2 regions of the Bacillus sp. ISL-77 genome follow, and region 2 is predicted to be linked to the other one. Evidence: predicted binding sites of a transcription regulator. Region 2 holds the regulator's gene; the other holds the start of a gene.

Region 1 (3,432 bases), on a different contig from region 2:
GCAGAACATTCAATTGTGACCTTCCTTGCTTTATGGCAATCCATACAGGTGTCCATATCTGGTTTTGTCCATTTGATATCTTTCATGGTTTCCTGACCGACCAATTCATCCCATTTCCCATAATCAGCTTGAAATGTCATTTTCCGATCAGCAATTTTACCTTGTGCAACTCCACTATGGCACTGCGCACATTTGATTTCCTTATTTTTGTGTTTATCGTGAGGAATTATTAAATCCCCTGATGGAGTAACGTCACGTGTGAATACATTGTGACAGGTTTCGCAAGCGCTATCTGGTATTTCTTTTGGCATATGAATGGGTGCAGTATACGTTTTAGTTTGTTTTTTATAAAGCTCAATTACCCCTTCAGCTTTACTTTTCGCTAAGTTCTTTGCCCCTGGTTCGATATGACAGTTAACACAATCCACTTCGCTGTGTGTGGAAGCTTTCCAAGTATAGTACTCAGGTTGCATCTCATGGCAGGATGAGCAAAACTTTGAGCTTGAAGTTGCTTCTAGCCCGAAGAATCCTGCAAAGGAGAAAAGAGCTAGAAACAACAATGTTAAAGTCGCAGTTTTGATTAATTTATAGCGAAATTTGGGAGGGGCTGACCGCTGTTGTTTGAGCTCCTCGTCCATAAAAGCAACCCTCCTGTTCAAATATTATTTTTTCTTATCTGTTTTAAAGCCAGTTCTGTGACAGTATTGGCAATAAACATCGGTTGGTGCTTTGACTTCTGTTGATCCTGGTTTTGGCTTTTCGCGATCGTGACAAACGAAGCATTCTGATTTTTGATCTGCCGTTTTTGCTTTCGATTCGTGAGCTGTTAACCATTGATCGCTTTCCACGTGTCCACTAGGACGGTTGCTGTGACAGGCGCTGCAGAATTTATTGATTCTTGATTGGTCTTTAACGATTGTGATATTTGGTGTATATTTTGTTTTTGTTTCTTTCATCTTAAGTAGAGAGATAATGTCTTCTTTTGGAATTTCTCTGATCCATTTAGAATCCTGGTGACAGTTCACACATTTATCTAACTCTTGGACAGCTGTGCCGCCGTGTTGACCATTCCAGACTTCAACCTTATGACTCTTAGGAACTTTGACTTTTTTATGACAAGTTTCACATTCCATCGATAGCTTCACGTCTTTTTGTTGTTTACCTACAGCTTGCAAAATGATATCTTGAGTTTTTTTGTCATGCTCTGCTAATTTTTCTGCCTCTGTAGGTTCACCTTCGTGTGTTGCCTCAGTTGAGACTTTTGTAGCTTCCGTGGAGCCTTCTTTTTTATTTTCTTCCAGCTTTTTCTCGAGCTCTTGTGGATTTTCCGGTAAGCTATAAGTTTCTTCTATCCATGGCTTTTCGCCGTTGTTTACTTTATCGTGGCAATCAATACATGTTCCCATGTTAGGTCTTAGATATTTCTTTTCCATCAATTTTTCAGCACTCTCTGCTGTCCACTTACCGCGTACTTCTTCGACGTTGATACCACGAGATGCCATTTTTGCATGGACAACCCCGGCGTGACAGGTGATACAAGGAATATCTTTTTCGATATGTCCTTTGTGATTTACCTTTAAGTCACCGGATGCTGTGACGAGTCGATTTTTGGAGTGACACTGTAAGCAATTTTCATTTGAAACAGCTTCCGTTTGCACAATTTGTTCAGGTACTCCTGTTACATGGTAGTAAACTTCTTTCACCGATTTCATCTTGTGGGTAATCATGTTGGTGAAACCAGGCTTGATATGGCACTGGACACAGGTGATCTGGTTGTGCGCACTCGCTGTATATGATGAATACTCAGGTGCCATTTCGTGACAGCTCGCACAGAATGTTGGCGAGTTCGTTAAGGAAAGAACTCCATATCCTCCACCAAAAACAACGATACAACCGACAAGTGAAACAAATAATAACTTCCACCTGTTAACTGGATTCTTCCAATCTATTTCTCTGAACTTTCGCCAGAGTTTGCGTATTGGGCCAGCTTTTCTATCTTCTCTACTTTCGGGATCTTTATCTTTATTTTTTTTCCCCCAAATGGCCACTTAACTCACCCTTCCCATTTTGGATTCTATCTCTATATTTTCCATATTAACCTCTCTAAAGGTAGTATCTAACATTGTAAGAGTATAATCCAATGTACAATTTGTGAATAATTTCTCAAAGAAATAAGAGGTGATATTCCCACTGAAAACAACTTAAAAACACTGTTATTAAAGGGTTAGATTAACACTATACGCATGTTGTTTAATCTGTATATCGATGTGTTTTTATACATTATTAGTGTTTTTTATACAAAAACACTTAGGGATTGAAGCATTGATTTTCTGGTTGCAATACATTCTCAACAGTTGCCATAAGTCTGTCATATTTGACGATAAATCGAACATAACAAAAGGCTAGCTTAGAAGTTTGACTTTAGTTGATTATTTATAGTAGATTGTACGAATCTTGCTTCCCTCTTACATTGTTGTCACTGTATTGAGGAAGTGGTAAGATTAAAAGGGAAATTATCGAATATTTTTGACTAGGATTTTTTAAAAAAGAGTGTATTAGTCTCGATATAAAGGAGCGTTCATCAGATGATGGGGATTTTAAATAAAGTATTTGATCTGAACAAGCGTGAGCTGAAGCGGTTAGACAAGCTTGCAACGAAAATTGACTCATTGGCGACGGAAACAGAAAGACTGACCGATGACCAGCTGCGGGAAAAAACAGAGGAGTTCAAGGCCCGCTATCAAAACGGGGAAACACTCGATGATTTGCTCGTTGAGGCGTTTGCCGTTGTCCGTGAAGGCGCCCGCCGTGTACTTGGTTTATATCCGTATCATGTTCAGTTAATGGGGGGTATTTCTCTCCACGAAGGGAACATTTCCGAGATGAAGACTGGTGAAGGTAAAACGTTAACCGCGACCATGCCCGTTTATTTGAATGCTCTTTCTGGTAAAGGTGTTCATGTTGTTACGGTCAATGAATACTTAGCAAGCCGTGATGCAGATGAAATGGGTGAATTGTATCAATTTTTAGGCTTAACGGTCGGCTTAAATTTAAATAGTATGGATAAGGATGAAAAGCAGGCAGCCTATGCCGCGGATATTACGTATGGAACAAATAATGAATTTGGTTTCGATTATTTGCGTGATAACATGGTCCTATATAAGGAACAAAAAGTACAACGCCCACTTTTTTATGGAGTGATTGACGAAGTTGACTCGATCTTAATTGACGAAGCCCGTACCCCATTAATTATTTCAGGTTCAGCTGCAAAGTCCGCTGTCCTTTATATTCAAGCCAATGCCTTTGTCCGTATGCTTAAAAGGGATACAGATTATACGTATGATGAAAAGACAAAGGGCGTTATGCTGACGGAAGAAGGGATTAGCAAGGCCGAGAAAGCCTTTGGGATTGAAAACCTCTTTGACATGGCGC
Region 2 (3,432 bases):
ACTTTCACCTTTATAGGCCCGGAAAGAAATGGACTCTGAAACCTTACCATCCTTGTATCCAACAGCGAGTGAATCCACTGTTAAAACATCATTTCCGCTTTGTTTTTCAATTTCAAACGTGAAGGAAGCAGACTTTTCATCGCCTAATGGACGATCCATCATCTCCATCTTTTCAAGCTTTTTACGCCGGCTTTGGGCTCGTTTGGTTGTCGATGCCCGCGCTAAATTGCGGTTGATAAAGTCTTGGAGATCAGCGACCTCTTGCTGTTGTTTTTCGAAAAGCTTTAAATCACGCTCATAATTTGCCGCCTTTTGATCAAGGTAAGAACTATAGTTGCCTGTAAACCTTTGGATTTGCTTACGGGATACTTCATAAACTTGAGTAACAACTTTATCTAAAAAATAGCGGTCATGGGAAACGATCAAAATCGCCCCATGATAACTTTGTAAATATTGCTCCAGCCAGGAAAGCGTATCAATATCAAGGTGGTTTGTGGGCTCATCCAATATTAGGATATCAGGCCTGGTTAACAAGAGTTTACCAAGGGCTAGACGAGTTTTCTGACCGCCGCTTAAACTAGATATCATCAAGGATTTGTCATGGAAATTCAGCCCATGAAGGACGGAGCGCATCTCTGCCTCATATTGATACCCTCCCTGTTCTTTAAATTTCACCTGAAGATGATCGTACTCTTTTAGGATCCTTTCGTACCTGCCACTGTCTTCAAAAACAAGAGGATCAGCCATTTGTTCTTCAAGTGTGCGGAGTTGTTTTTCCATCAATCGCAGCGGTTCAAAAACCGTCAGCATTTCATCCCATATGGATAATGATGATTCTAACCCAGTATTTTGAGCTAAATAGCCAATCGTCACTTCTTTTGGCTTGATGATTTCTCCGCCATCATGCGACAAGTGTCCGGCTATAATCTTCAACAATGTCGATTTTCCCGCCCCATTGCGTCCAACAAGGGCAACACGGTCCCGAGTTTGTAATTCGAGCTTAATATTCGATAAAATAAGGTCAGCACCATAATATTTTTGTAATTGATTAACCTGTAGCAAAATCATTCTCATTCACCTCTATTACATAGGATTAGTGTACCTTATTCCCGGTATGTCGGCAATAAACTGCTCGCCATATTAGCGGAGTAAGGGTCCTAAATCGACATAAAATGTAATATTTAGTTCAAAGTTTCACACACATATAAGGAAAAATAGTGTATGATTTGATGGGAGGATTTTTTATATGGCAGAATTTACGCATTTTAATGAAGAAGGCAGAGCAAAAATGGTCGACGTCAGTGATAAGCCGGAAACGGCACGTACGGCGCTTGCTCATTCCAGCATTACCGTTAGTAAAGAAATTTATGATAAAATAACTAATAATGAGATGAAGAAGGGCGATGTCTTAGCAGTGGCCCAGGTAGCAGCTGTCATGGCAGCAAAGAAGACATGGGATTTGATTCCAATGTGCCATCCGATTCCATTAACAGGTGTTAATATTTCTTTCTCTTGGGAACAGGATAAGGATGAGAATTATCAATTATATATTGCTGCAGCCGTTAAAACGAAGGGGAACACAGGAGTGGAAATGGAAGCGTTAACAGCCGCATCCGCATGTGCCTTAACAGTTTATGATATGTGTAAAGCCGTTGATAAAGGTATGGTAATTGGACCGACGTATCTTGTCGAAAAAACAGGCGGTAAAAACGGTGATTTTAAAAGAGATGAAAGAGTTAAATAAATTTTTAACTAAACCATTCATGGGGTGTGGGAGATTATGAGTAATGAAACAACGAAAATACCACAGGCGACAGCAAAACGGCTGCCCCTCTATTATCGATTTCTAAAAAACCTGCATAGTTCCGGCAAGCAAAGGGTCTCTTCAGCGGAATTGAGTGAAGCAGTAAAGGTAGACTCAGCAACGATTCGCCGCGACTTTTCCTATTTCGGTGCGTTAGGAAAAAAGGGCTATGGGTATAATGTTAATTACTTAATATCCTTCTTCCGAAAGACCTTAGATCAGGATGAATTAACTAAGGTTGCCTTAATAGGAGTCGGAAATCTTGGGACTGCCTTTTTAAACTATAACTTTTTAAAAAATAATAACACAAAAATAGAATGCGCCTTCGATGTGGATCCCGACAAAATGGGAACCATGATTCGCGAGGTACCCGTTCATCCTATGGATGATTTAGAGAAGGTGTTATCAGAAACTAATATTTCAGTGGCGATATTAACGGTTCCGGCTCCTGCCGCACAAATGATAACCGATCGACTGGTCCAAGCGAATGTAAAAGGGATCTTAAATTTCACTCCGGCAAGGTTAAATGTTCCACCATTAATAAGGGTCCATCATATTGACTTGGCTGTGGAGCTTCAATCGCTAGTCTACTTTTTAAAGCATTATCCAACGGTGGAAATAGATGAAGAATAATTAGTTAATAAGGCTTTCCACAAAATTTGTGGAAAGCCTTTTGTATGATTAAATCCCTGCTTTTTTTAATTACATAATCTATCAAAATATTGACCTATGCACTAAGATTTAGATAGATAAAGTGCAAGCGGTTACTAATTCGGAAAGTGGGGAAATCCAATGTCAATTTTACGAGATGAAGCGTTAAAAATGCATAAGGAGCATCAAGGAAAGGTTGGAATCTATTCAAAGGTTGCAGTACATAATGCAAAAGATTTAAGCCTAGCCTATTCACCTGGTGTGGCAGAGCCATGTTTGGACATTTATGCAGACGAAAATAAAGTCTATGATTATACCTCAAAGGGCAATCTAGTTGCAGTTGTATCCAATGGGACAGCAGTCCTGGGGCTTGGGAACATTGGACCAAAAGCTGCGATGCCTGTGATGGAAGGAAAGGCCGTGTTATTCAAATCATTCGCAGATGTTGATGCTTTTCCCATTTGCTTGGCCACAACTGATACAGACCAGATCGTAGAAACCGTCAAATTGCTAGAACCAACATTTGGCGGAGTGAACTTGGAGGATATTGCTGCGCCGCAATGCTTTGATATTGAAGACCGCCTCCGCAAAGCCTGTGATATTCCTGTTTTTCATGATGACCAGCATGGAACAGCGATTGTAACAGCGGCTGGTTTAATCAACGCATTAAAATTAGCGGATAAAAAAATTGAAGATATTCGTGTTGCAGTAAATGGAGCAGGTGCAGCAGGAGTAGCGATTGTTAAACTTATGCTACATATGGGCGTGAAGGATGTTATTTTATGTGATACAAAAGGAATTATTTATGAAGGCCGCCCGGTTGGAATGAATCGATTCAAAGATGAAATGGCACAAATCACAAATCGCGAGCAAAAACAAGGAACGTTAGCCGATGCGCTTGTTGACGCAGATGTGTTTGTGGGGGTATCAGCAGCTGGGGCCGTTACGAAGGAAATGGTTGGTTCTATGCACCGTGA

The links. The regulator Rex, encoded in region 2, represses fermentation and respiration genes when NADH is low (regulators of the CRP and FNR family bind a similar motif). The targets are predictions, from matches to a motif close to TTGTGAAATATTTCACAA.
Region 1: J7E77_RS15235 (cytochrome c3 family protein) is a predicted target of Rex. The motif match lies at 2,150-2,167, and genes of this name have one in related genera.

Annotation. Positions count from the first base shown of each region.
Region 1 is NZ_JAGGQY010000037.1:62,905-66,336, reverse strand. Features, by position in the region: gene J7E77_RS15240 (cytochrome c3 family protein) at 1-638, opposite strand, end outside; gene J7E77_RS15235 (cytochrome c3 family protein) at 663-2,048, opposite strand; gene secA (preprotein translocase subunit SecA) at 2,586-3,432, shown strand, end outside.
Region 2 is NZ_JAGGQY010000093.1:21,715-25,146, reverse strand. Features, by position in the region: gene J7E77_RS28745 (ABC-F family ATP-binding cassette domain-containing protein) at 1-1,068, opposite strand, end outside; gene moaC (cyclic pyranopterin monophosphate synthase MoaC) at 1,247-1,744, shown strand; gene J7E77_RS28735 (redox-sensing transcriptional repressor Rex) at 1,781-2,437, shown strand; gene ystJ (NADP-dependent malic enzyme) at 2,597-3,432, shown strand, end outside.